DNA from 4 places in the Paenibacillus sp. SORGH_AS_0306 genome. Region 1 is predicted to be linked to each of the others. Evidence: riboswitches for the same ligand, from Rfam matches in the RefSeq annotation. Region 1 holds a riboswitch; each other region holds the start of a gene.
The links. A riboswitch is a leader RNA that binds a small molecule or an ion and turns the genes downstream of it on or off. The one in region 1 is predicted to bind cyclic di-AMP.
Positions count from the first base shown of each region.

Region 1 (3,190 bases):
CATAATACACACAGACCATAATCTTTTCAGAATTCAAGCTAGATACACTCCTTTATTGAGGTAGTTATGATCCATTAACCATAATTATTTAAAAGGAATAATAAGCGATTGTATAATCTAACAAAAAAGCATGATTCACCAGTATATCAGAAGATGCCCATACATCGGGCGGATCTTGTAGACGATTGCATAGATCAGTTAAAGCCTCTGCCATCACCTGACTACGCACATCTCCCCAGCTAGCATGATGTTGAGCGATATGAGATTGGGCTTGCTCTAGCGAGCATTTTTTCAGCGTAGAGAATACCCGGCACCATTTCACCAGGTCTAAATGTTGAACCTGATCGGTAAACGAATATTCCGCCCAACCGGTAATCCCATGACTTGCTATTTTTAACAGCCCACAATGCAGATACCCATCCATATCAGGTAACGCGAGCAGATGATTATCATACTGAAACACTTCAATCGAATGAATATGATGTGTAGCCAGATCCACCGTGGATACAGTGTTGCTAGCAGGCGCTATCGGCGAAATTAAACTCATCTCAAATCTACACTCCTTCAAATAAAATCGCTATCTCTATACATAGTAAAACCAGATAAATCAGTAGCCGGCACACTTTTTTGATGTCAGATATTGTTAGCAATCATAGTACCGTTAAGGATAGAAGTAAAATCAAATCTAAGCTTTTAATAGGCGTTATATGCTTGAAAATAACGATGTAATCGGATTCATTGGTCTCAATCACGTTCTAATGGCTATCATGCTCGCTGATACAACCGTTTATATAAATACTGCGCAAACAGCAGAAAAAGAAGGATGGAATGATGCAAATAAGAGCATACTGCTCAAAAGATAAAGGAATTGATTCAAATTCACTCCTTATGAAGAGTCAGACTGCTTTACAAACGAAAAAGGCGGGCGTATGATTTCATTCAAGTTCATTACAGCTTAATGGCTGAAAGGCTAAATCTAGACCTTTCAGAAAGCGGGGGAACCATACGAATAGACAGGGTATTACAAGATCTATTCAGGGGTGAATCAGAGACGACAGCTCAGGCTGATCTATCTGTAGGGAGACTCTTACTTCCGAATCCGTCAGCTAACCTCGTAAGCTGCAATAAGAGAGACGACAACAGTCATCTATGCCATATCAGGGGCTTTTTTGCTCCTGTCTTAGAAGCTGATGAAGAGGTCCTCTTCTAACGGCTTTTTTTTGTTGTCTACAATGAGTGGAGGAGCGCGAACACGCATGGAGTACGAACAGGAATTTGTACTGGTATCGCCTGCTACAGTAGCAGGGGAGCAATTTATTCAATTACTCAAAGTTAAAAAAATACCGTTTGCTATTATAGTGAACAGTCAGGCAGATCAGATTCGATTTGAAAAGATAGGTATTGAGCATATTCTGGTAATAGATACTCAGCGACAAGACTTATGGCGTATCCCGCAATTGAATATTGGCAAAATCTATTTATTTGAACGTAGTCTACCGTTATGTTGTCGTTATATCCAGATCTGTCGTGCATGGACATCTGATAAGCTATATGTCATTACAGAAGGTAGCCAATCACGCTTAATTTATCGTGGTTTGGGTGCAGATTATATTATTCATACCAATGGAAGTAGTGCTTCGTTTTTATTATAAAAAAAGACTGCTGATCCAACGATCATTTTATTTTGCAATTTGTCGGTGATATCTTGATAATAAAGAAGATAGAGAACCAAGATGATGCGCAGAATGGAGATGATCGTTGTGATCGGTAAAACAGCACTCGTCGCTGGAGCAACAGGTCTTGTGGGCAAAAAGTTGTTGCGTCAGTTATTAGATAGCACAGAATATACACGAGTGATTGCTCTTGTCCGTGAACCTGTGCAACAACTACAACATCTGAAGTTGCAACAGATCGTAGTGGATTATCATAGATTAGAAGATTATCGAGCAGAGATGAAAGCAGATGATGTCTTTTGCTGTCTCGGTACAACGATTAAGCAAGCAGGAACGCAAGCGCAGATGATCGAGATTGATGTATTGTATCCTGTGTCTGTCGCTATGGTGGCGTACAAACAAGGAGCCAAGCAGTTTATCGTGATCAGCTCGATGGGCGCTGATCCCAAATCCAGTATTTTTTATACACGTACCAAAGGAGATATGGAGCAACGGTTACAACAAGTTGGTTATTCTTCATTATCGATTGTTCGTCCATCCTTATTGCTAGGCAAACGCAAAAATAGCCGCGCAGGAGAGCAATTCGGTGCTGTAGTCTCTCAAGCACTATCATTTCTAATGATAGGTCCTCTCCGCAAATATCGAGGTATCGAAGCAAGTGACGTTGCACGAGCGATGTATCGGATCGCTCAGACCTCCAAGTCAGGTACTCACATATATATGTCAGATCAATTACAACGAATCGCAGACGAGTCCCAGAGTCGCTCTGCTTCGATAAGCAAATCAGCGAGATCGTAGTAGGTTATAGTTCAATTTTTAATTATAGAAATGGAGAATATCAATATGCCTCAGTTAGAACCAAAGCAAGCCGCTTCAATTATCGAAAAATGGATTGCTTTTTACGATATGGATAATGCCAAAGCATGGGATAAAGACGATTATCCTTTTATCCAATCTTCTTGCAAAGTGATGCGAAGCGCTATTCAAGCATTACGTGGAAAAGCACCTGCACCTAATGAACGTCGCAAAATCGTGACTGGACTTGAAGATTGGTTAGATGATTCATTTATGGACGATCCGAATGAATGGGAAAAAGAAAATAAAGCATTTGTGCAAGAAGCATTAGAAGCGATTCAATTTACAATTCAATTTCTACAAAAATAATGAATAACAGGTAGGAGTGCTCTATGCCAGACGGGTATATTCCACTGTGCAGTCGTGTAATTGGCGATTTTTATATTGCATTTGAACCGCACTCCCATAGTCTAAATATCTATATGCACAGACCAGAACCAGCGCTAGAAGTATCTACAGTTGGTTCTAGGAGTCTATCGGATGATCAATCTACCATTCCGCCTGCTTCGATGTTGTTGATCGGGTATCTCAAGGTCACATATTCACAAGCTGCTAAGCCTACCGAGTCAGAAGATGATCCTTCTGAAAAAGGGTGCGGTCTGGATGCGGTCTATATCAGTGATTTTCAAATCTATTTCAATTATCAAGATCTCAAATTAGCT
Region 1 is NZ_JAUTBP010000001.1:4,345,432-4,348,621, reverse strand. Features, by position in the region: gene QE450_RS19220 (universal stress protein) at 1-37, opposite strand, end outside; gene QE450_RS19215 (hypothetical protein) at 89-547, opposite strand; cyclic di-AMP (ydaO/yuaA leader) riboswitch at 959-1,136, shown strand; gene QE450_RS19210 (hypothetical protein) at 1,257-1,652, shown strand; gene QE450_RS19205 (oxidoreductase) at 1,734-2,471, shown strand; gene QE450_RS19200 (hypothetical protein) at 2,517-2,837, shown strand; gene QE450_RS19195 (hypothetical protein) at 2,861-3,190, shown strand, end outside.

Region 2 (3,190 bases), 320 kb from region 1:
TGGTTCCACCATTCTTCGTTATGAGCGACCAATAATTTTTTAAGTGCAGCTTTTTCTTCGCTTCCCAAACCTTCTAACATAATGCGACGCTTGATAGCATAATCCAATTTGTTCACATGCTCTGCGAGGATTTTCCAGCCTTTTTTCTCTTCTTCGTTAATCCACATTTCGCAAGCTGTAGCACCAGCATAATTGACACCTTCAGCTAATTTATCGACTGCTACCCATACTAGCCATACTTGACGACCACCATTTACTTCTTCGCGGTTAGTCGTAAATTTGATCCCTTTTTCTACTTTACTTTTGGCATGCATTGCACCAACATCGATTTTTGCTTCGCCATGGTCTATAATGATAGGGGACACATTATTGAGGTTAATCGCTCCTGCTCCAAAACCTTTGTGTTTACTGCTTTTTGCACTACTACTTACAATATTAAGTGACATCGACTTTTTACTTGGTTGATTTTCATCCATATCGTTCAAATACTCCTTTGTGGGGTCAGTATAAATAAGGTTATTATACATAGATTTATGGTTCGATTTATTATTCATATTGTATCGAATATTGCCTTAAAAGCCAATAAAGTCGATTATTGTCATCAATTTTCATAAAAAAAGGAAAAAAACGTTCATTATTGAGATCGATGAACCGAATAAAGTATATATAGTGATCACAATTCTTCATCAAACGTCACTATATGAGCAAAAGATTAAAATTTTTTAACTTTTAAAAAGACGATAACCATAGGCTTTCACAGAGATTTAACACTAAAATACAAAAGTAAATCTTAAAAACAGATGAATAAACGTTTGCCAAAGTAAAAAACCTCTGGTAGAATAAATCCAGTGAGATTTTAGTAACAACTTTGTAAACTTTAAAACTAAATGCTGTAACCTTTATAGCAACTGAAAATTTTGTCGTTTTGTCGTAATGATCCGTGTACGGTACACACCAAGCTTTGAGCCAAATTCCGTGGTACCGGGAAACGGGGGAACCGTTTTGGGTGAATTGATCTTGTTTCGGAGGGATCATAGGGGAATACCTTCTACCGAATCCTTAAGCTAACCTCGTAGGCAATTGGAAGGGGGACAATTGATTTTGAACATGAAAAAGAAACTAACAGCCGCAGTAATGGGACTTGCTATTGCATTTACGTCACTTGGAGTAACAAGTGCGCATGCAGATTCTAAAATGGATCAAGTTATCGATGGAGCTATTGGAACACCTTATCGTATTGGTGGAACATCTTTTAGCGGTTTTGACTGCTCAGGATTTACACAATATGTATTCAGCAAAATGAACATTGATCTTCCTCGCCAATCTAGCTCTCAATATCAAGTAGGCGAGCCTGTATCAAAAAGTGATTTAATTGCTGGAGATCTGTTATTTTTCAATACTACTGGGGCTGGCGTTTCACATGTAGCAGTTTATGTAGGAAATGGTAACTTCGCACACGCTTCTACTTCCAAAGGTGTGAGAATTGACAGTTTGAGCATGGATTACTATCAAAATCGTTACGTTGGTGCTAAACGTGTTATGAGCGATTCCACATATAACACCTTCGCAACTGACAATTAATCATCGTATTTACAACTCATATAAATGAACCTATAAACCATTGAAGATTCCCGCCAGAATCTTTAGTGGTTTTTTTATGTTCCTATATAAGTAAGACGTATTAAACATCCAATAGGTTACATAAAATAATAAATTTATATCAATTGTTCTTTATAATTATGTCTACTTATTATTAACCTACTCGTAATTATGGTAAACAGGATATTGCAAATTTTTTAAGTTTTTTTTATGGTATATATAAAGTACAGTCAGAGGAGGTTATGTCATGAGCTCACTGTCACATTCTATTTTTCATACGATTCCTTTGACAGAACAACATGCTGCCCAAGTATGTACATGGATATATGATCCTCCTTATAATATCTACGGCTGGATGCCCTGGGATCAAATGAAAGAATTAGGGATTGAGTTCGGTGATCCTGAGATTCGGCAACAACAGTATGTATCGGTATTGGATCAGACAGAACAGTTAGCCGGATTTGCTCAACTTTTTCCATTAGGAGATACGATACGCTTAGGGATTGGTATGCGTCCTGATCTTTGTGGTCATGGTTATGGAGAAGCTTTTGTAGAAGCTATTGTAAAAACGGCTCAAAACCGTAACGCGACAGCCGAAATCGATCTGGAAGTGTTGACCTGGAATCAGCGGGCTATCCGTACGTATCAAAAAGCAGGCTTTTATATTACAGATATGTATGAGCGTAGAACGCCTGATGGTATGAAGCCTTTTTATTGTATGGTCTATCAAGCACCTACTGATGCACGTTATCTTGATATATAAACAAACAAAAAGCACAGCGTAGATGATCTTCTAGTTCATCTGCTCTGTGCTTTTGCTATATACGTATTTTATTAATCTTTTGTTAGATCAAGGTCACAAATGTCATTTCTTCTTTGCCAATCAAAATATCAATGCGATGTGTGTCTGCATCATAGATAACGACCCCACTACCTACATGGATCATAGATTGTGAACCGAGTGCAAAAAATAAGTCTTCTGCCAACGCTTCATTTACTTCATTTCGTTCACCTTCAGCAAGCACTTCCCACTCTTGAGGTTCCATATCAAAAAACAAATAACTGTCTGGAATCATGGCTACTGCTGATGTTAAATCACTCAATATCTCTTCATAATCTCTTCCATGCTTAACGCCCATACTCAACCTCCCGATCTGTCGATATTGTTACAATTCCCAACTTATTTACATTATAACGCAAATATACACTAAAAAACTCTTAACAATGCAGCATATCTTGTCGATAAAAGAGTATCAGATGTTTTTGGAAAACACATCATTACATGGAAGTGGATGATGAGAGAGATAAACTATATACTCACGGACGAGGTGTATTATGCAAATTTCAACAATTATTGGTCTAATACTTGGTTTGGGTTCACTTATATTCGGTATGCTTCTAAAAGGTGCCCCCCTTATCAATCTGGTTAATAACCCGGCTGCTTATGTCATCATTTTTGTTGGTACAGCAGCAACAATCTTTATGGCTTTTCCAATGAATGAAGTTAAACGTCTTGGCAAATTGTTCAAAGTTGTTTTTGTTCAACAAAAATTAATGGACAAAAAAGATCTAGTAGGTATGTTTATGGAGT
Region 2 is NZ_JAUTBP010000001.1:4,663,928-4,667,117, reverse strand. Features, by position in the region: gene QE450_RS20640 (YwhD family protein) at 1-476, opposite strand, end outside; cyclic di-AMP (ydaO/yuaA leader) riboswitch at 955-1,094, shown strand; gene QE450_RS20635 (C40 family peptidase) at 1,108-1,581, shown strand; gene QE450_RS20630 (GNAT family N-acetyltransferase) at 1,847-2,362, shown strand; gene QE450_RS20625 (hypothetical protein) at 2,445-2,738, opposite strand; gene motA (flagellar motor stator protein MotA) at 2,935-3,190, shown strand, end outside.
Region 2: linked by a shared signal. The riboswitch ahead of QE450_RS20635 (C40 family peptidase) and the one ahead of QE450_RS19210 (hypothetical protein) in region 1 are both predicted to bind cyclic di-AMP.

Region 3 (3,190 bases), 2.7 Mb from region 1:
CATTCGATCTCACTAAACCATACAAATTATCTGTTAATTATCAGACAGCAGATGTCTCAAGAGTGACTGTTAGTGATATCACTACAGATGGTGGTGTCTATGGATTTATTGATTATGGACAAGGTAAAAAGTGGCGTGTGAAAAGCAATATAGTGATTACTGGTCGTGCATTTGATGCAACAGGTACTCCTGTAGGCAATGCTATAGTAACTACCAATATCACGACTATTTTAAATGGCAAAGTGATTTCTGGAACAGCTACTACGGATGGGTATGGTAATTTTACAATGCCTGTCTATATTAATAACCCGGGTGTAGGACAATATACATTCCAATCTTCTCGGTACAGACATTACTATGATGTAGTCAGAATCCAATTTTTCAACAATGGAAAACAACTCAATTCAGACATCAGCACGTTGTACCATTTTGCTTATGAAATTTATACAGGTTGACATAACAAGGCAAAATGATAGGATGTTGCGTAACAAATGACATAATCGTTTTCAGAATTTACTGCAAAACAATGATTAATATCATGTAACTAAAATAAAAAAGTAGATAAACGATGAAAAAGAGAGAAAATAGGAGCCTGAGATAGATAACTTTTCAATAGTTATCTGAAAATGAAAGCTGTGATGATTCACAGCTTTTTTTGCGTCTTTTCTCAGCTTTACAGTTGACAAGGACAGGCGTATTATTCATTGCAGGCAGTTGATGAATACGATTCAGCAACTGATATAAATGAAGTTTCCAATGTTTGTTGATCGCTGAGTTTTCGGTATTAACCGAAAAACGGGGGAACCAAATTGCGATTTCACAAAACGGTGTGAGAGCCGGAATGTGAATCGTTGGGGTGAATCTGCATACTGACTTAACCATGGTATAGTCAGACAATGCAGTAGGGCGACTCTCACCGCCCGAATCCGACAGCTAACCTCGTAAGCGTGGATTAGGAGAGAAGTGTGAAGCTTGTGCCGATCTGACACAGTGTAATACGACTCTGTGTTTTTTGATATGTTAACAATGTCACAACGCTTAATTTTCATATGCATATGAAAAGCGGGGGAACCAACCGTTGATGAAGATAACTGATACGAAGAGTCAGTTACTACACAACATGGGGTGAATTCCGGTATCTACCGGAACGGGCGATCTTCCAGCCCGAATCCGACAGCTAACTCCGTAAGCGTATAGGGGAGAACTCCTAACCAGCAACTCGGCAGGTACACGATAAGTGTGCGTGTTTGTAGAGGCCTGGGGAAAAGTTCTGCTTTTCTCCAGGCTTCTTTTTTTATGCCTTTTTTAGCAAATGATTACTTACAAAATGAATGCAGGGAGTCTTACACACATGATGGATATACTGATGATTGGTTTAATGGTGATCATGACTTTAGGGTTGAGCGGGTTGCTGCAATGGGCATCTGTAGCTATCGGAGAAAGAAGGAATGAGCGATGACTTGGCTGCTGTGGATTATTATTGGTGGATTAACAATCTATCTATGTTATGCATTGATTTATCCAGAAAAATTCTAATGGGTCAGGGGAGAACATCGTGAGTATCTTTTCATATATCGGAATTGCAGTCACTATTATCATCGCTATACTTATTGCTCGGCCAACCGGACATTATATTGCTTATGCTTTTGAAAATAAACCCAATCGCTTGGATCGTTGGTTTTATCCGATAGAGAAATGGATTTACAGGTTCGGCGGTATCAAAAATGAAAATCAAACATGGAAGCAGTATGCAGGAGCGGTTCTGATCAGTAATTCAGTGATCTTGCTGATTACGTACATGATCTTTCGTTTCCAACATATTTTACCAATGAATCCAGCAGGAATTACTAATATGAGTCCTGATCTGGCATTTAATACAGCGATTAGTTTTATTACAAATACCAATTTACAGCATTATAGCGGAGAAAGCGGATTGTCTTTATTCTCACAGATGACAGCGATCATCTTTATGATGTTTGTATCGCCGGCGACAGGGATTGCAGTCGCTATTGCATTTATTAGAGGAATCACAGGTAAGCCGCTCGGCAATTTCTTTACAGATCTCGTACGAGCAATCACACGAATCTTATTACCATTAGCATTTGTAATGGCAATTGTATTTGTAGGATTAGGTGTACCGCAGACATTGCATACTTTAATCACTGCGCAGACGTTACAAGGAACAGAGCAACAGATTGGTACCGGCCCTATAGGATCATTTCTAGCGATCAAAGAATTAGGTAACAATGGTGGCGGGTATTTTGGAGCCAACTCTGCTCATCCTTTTGAAAATCCGGGAGGATTCAGTAACATGTTACAGATGTTAATGATGTTACTTGTGCCGATGTCACTTCCATTTACGTATGGTAAAATGGTCGGCAACTCGAAACAAGGTAGAGTATTATTTGTATCAATGGTGATGATGTTTGTCGTCATGCTTAGTGTATCTCTTGTCAGTGAATCTCAAGGGAACCCATTGATTAATCAATTAGGTATTCAACATCAGTCTGGATCGATGGAAGGTAAAGAAGTACGGTTAGGTGAAGCACAATCTTCATTCTACTCTGTCGTCACAACCGCTTCAGAGACAGGTGCTGTCAATAACATGCATGACACGTTAACACCTATTGGCGGATTGATTTCACTTGGGAATATGATGCTTAATACGGTATTTGGCGGTTCTGGTGTAGGATTATTAAATATTCTAATGTATGCCATTATTGCTGTGTTCTTATCCGGTCTAATGGTTGGACGAACACCTGAATTTCTCGGTCGCAAAATTGAAGGTAAAGAAATGAAGCTGATTGCAGTCACATTGCTGATTCAACCTTTATTGGTATTAGCGCCAACAGCAATAGCTGTGATGACACAATCCGATACGATTTCTAATCCAGGTTATCATGGATTAACACAAGCGTTGTATGAATTTACTTCATCAGCTGCGAATAACGGATCAGGATTTGAAGGACTAGGCGATAATACACCGTTTTGGAATATTATGACCGGTGTCGTTATGTTTATCAGTCGTTATTTCTCAATGGTAACGTTGTTAGCTGTTGCAGGGTCATTAATGGCGAAAAAACCTGTTCCAGAAACAAGCGGAACATTGCGTACAGATCAAGCATTGTTCGGCGGTATGTTTATTATTTCTGTTATTTTAGTCGGTGCGCTTACGTTTTTCCCGGCAGTT
Region 3 is NZ_JAUTBP010000001.1:1,621,723-1,624,912, forward strand. Features, by position in the region: gene QE450_RS07305 (carboxypeptidase regulatory-like domain-containing protein) at 1-455, shown strand, start outside; cyclic di-AMP (ydaO/yuaA leader) riboswitch at 759-963, shown strand; cyclic di-AMP (ydaO/yuaA leader) riboswitch at 1,026-1,207, shown strand; gene kdpF (K(+)-transporting ATPase subunit F) at 1,456-1,536, shown strand; gene kdpA (potassium-transporting ATPase subunit KdpA) at 1,556-3,190, shown strand, end outside.
Region 3: linked by a shared signal. The riboswitch ahead of kdpF (K(+)-transporting ATPase subunit F) and the one ahead of QE450_RS19210 (hypothetical protein) in region 1 are both predicted to bind cyclic di-AMP.

Region 4 (3,190 bases), 260 kb from region 1:
CATTGAACGTGCTTATGCACAGGGTGTAACACGTATGATTAATGTGGGCTTCAACCGCGAAACGATTCCAACCACAATGGAATTGGTAGAAAGTTACGAATTTATATATGCAGCGATAGGTTGGCATCCTGTAGATGCGATTCATATGCAACCTGGTGATCTCGAATGGATCGAATCGTTATGCAAACATGAGAAAGTAGTCGCTATCGGTGAGATCGGTCTTGATTATCACTGGGATACTTCACCAAAAGAAGTGCAACACAAAGTATTACGTGAACAAATTGGTCTGGCACGCTCCATTCATATGCCGATTGTGATTCATAATCGTGATGCACACGAAGATATTGTAAAGATTTTACGTGAAGAAAATGCACATGAAGTCGGAGGAGTGATGCACTCTTTTTCAGGTAGCTGGGAAACAGCCAAAATGTGTCTTGATATGGGCTTCCATTTATCGTTTGGAGGACCGATTACATTCAAAAATGCGAAGCAACCTAAAGAGGTGTTACAAAAGGTTCCGATGGACCGTCTTTTACTTGAAACAGATTCCCCATTTTTGACACCACATCCTTATCGTGGAAAACGAAATGAGTCCGGTTATGTGACACTTGTAGCAGAAGCGGCAGCAGCGCTAAAAGGGGTATCACTGGAAGAAATTAGTACAATTACAACTAAAAATGCACTGGAACGATTTGGCATTCGATGAAAAACAGAGTAAATCACGCAAAAAACATCGTTAAACGGATATATGAATAAATTATCATCAAAAAATCGGAGAATATGACAACTTTTTAACCATTTATTCAGAAAAACGTGCTTGCTCGTCGCTTTACATGAGGGTTGGGTTCGGGATATTATTTCATCAGTGATTTAATCTTGCTGTTATCACGCAAGATTCCATGATTCGGTCTCGCTGAGTTTCCTGCATAGGAAAACGGGGGAACCAACATATGTCTTCAAGCCATTATTATCAGAATACCGAAGTCATTATGTATGATTCCTTTTACAGGGTCTATGGGGTGAATTGGAGGTACTCGCGCCATGAGCGGAGGAGCCTTCAAAGGGCAAGCAATACAATGTGTCCGAATCCGACAGCTAACCCCGTAAGCGATGCAGAGGCAACCTCGTATTTTCTAACGTTTTCCGAACTGTATTCAAATACGTCGGAAGCCAAGGAAAAGTTGCTCTTGCTCTTTTCCAGAGGCTTCTTTTGTTTTGGGCAAAACGAAAAGGTACAGAGATACGATATTTGAAGCTTGATCTTTCAGATATTAGGTATGTCCCTTAGACTGACCATGGCGCAGGCATTTTTGAACATCACGAAAGATTATCACACAGATTCGATAATCTTATGCTTACGATCAGCCTGTGAAAATTCTGTTATATAGTCGCGTCATATACAATTACGTCACAGCTAGACGGCGAGACTATGAAGGAGGACGGAAGAAGTGGCAATTGCTCCTTTCGAAAAAACCCATGGTTCGCGCTCATCCAGCATGTCTTATGCGCTGAGTTGGAAGCAACAAAATCTACGCTATGTATTGTGGGCTGCATTATTGGTTATCGCTCTTGCAGCGATGCTATTGTCCCTACTTTATAATCAAGCGGGTAAAAATATTTCTGTTGTCATTGACGGCAAAGCACAAACCGTGGAAACACGTAAATTGATGCTTTCTCAACTGCTTGATGAAAATCAAATTAAAGTGGCACCACAAGATAAAGTGTCAATGCCGATGAATGGCGCACTTCAAGATGGCGATAAAGTTTACATTAACCATGCGGTTGCAGTAAACATTACGGCAGATGGTGGTACGAAGAAAATCTATACCACCTCTAAGACAGTTGGTAACACATTGGAGCAAGCTGGATTAACATTGTCAGGTCAAGATCAACTTACACCAGCAATGGAATCTTCAGTTCATGACAATATGGATATCAAGATTGTTCGCACCAAATCGTTTGTAGCGAAAAAAGTTGTAAAGATTCCTTATCAAACTGTTAAAAAAACCGATGCTTCTATGGTTGAAGGTAAAACAAAGTTAGTACAAAGTGGTCAAACAGGTAAAGTGGTTCAATACATCGAGAAAGTATACGAAGATGGAGAATTCGTCTCCAAACGTATGGTTGATAAAAAAACAACCGCAAAAGTGCAAGATAAGATTGTAGCAATAGGTACCAAAAAAGAAGAGCCTAAGCTTCTTGCAGCTGCATCATCTAGTGGAGGTTCCAGTAATAGTACTTCCAAAGCAGGTGTAGATTTTTCTTATGCGAAAGTACTGAACAATGTATCTCTTACTGCTTATTCGTCTCAAGAACCTGGTCTAGGTACAGTGACTGCTTCTGGAGCACGTGTAACAGAAGGTCGTACGATTGCAGTCGATACGAGTGTCATTCCTATGGGATGGTGGGTATACATTGAAGGCATTGGCTTCCGCCGTGCTGAAGATACCGGTAGTGCTATTAACGGTAATAAAATCGACGTATATATAGACAGCTTGAGCCAAGCAAGAGCATTTGGACGTAAATCCGGTTACACTGTATATGTAATTGGTCCGGTTAAACCCTAGTCAGGGTGTTGATTGGGATAACGCCATTGCTTAAGCCCAGTCATCTGTTATATGATATAAATAATATTAACCATGAGCGTGAATAAGGAAAACAAAAAGAAGAGGAATATTCCTCTTCTTTTTGTTCTGTTAAGATCAATTTATAGTGAATAGATAGAGGTCATTATTTACAGAGTGAAGGGAAGCGTACAATCAACGTGATTAAAGAAGTGATTGTGGTGGAAGGTAGAGACGATACAGTAGCGATTAAACGAGCTGTAGACGCGGATACGATCGAAACTGGTGGTTCAGCGATTGGAGCTCATGTTATTCGTCGGGTGAAGTTAGCTCAAGAACGCCGCGGTGTGATCATATTAACAGATCCTGATTTTGCTGGTGAACGGATACGTAAGATCGTCGCGCAGAAAGTACCTGGTTGTAAACATGCTTTTATTCCTGAAAGCGAAGCTACGCTCAAAGGTGATATCGGTGTTGAGAATGCTTCGCCTGAAGCGATTCGTGAAGCACTTGCACGTGTACATTCTGAAATGCCAGAAGCAGAGATTTTGATCGATTGGGAAGACTTGATTATGACAGGACTGGTAATGCAGCCAGATGCAGCAGAGCGAAGAATGAAAATGGGC
Region 4 is NZ_JAUTBP010000001.1:4,602,768-4,605,957, forward strand. Features, by position in the region: gene QE450_RS20350 (TatD family hydrolase) at 1-706, shown strand, start outside; cyclic di-AMP (ydaO/yuaA leader) riboswitch at 902-1,125, shown strand; gene QE450_RS20355 (resuscitation-promoting factor) at 1,449-2,567, shown strand; gene rnmV (ribonuclease M5) at 2,765-3,190, shown strand, end outside.
Region 4: linked by a shared signal. The riboswitch ahead of QE450_RS20355 (resuscitation-promoting factor) and the one ahead of QE450_RS19210 (hypothetical protein) in region 1 are both predicted to bind cyclic di-AMP.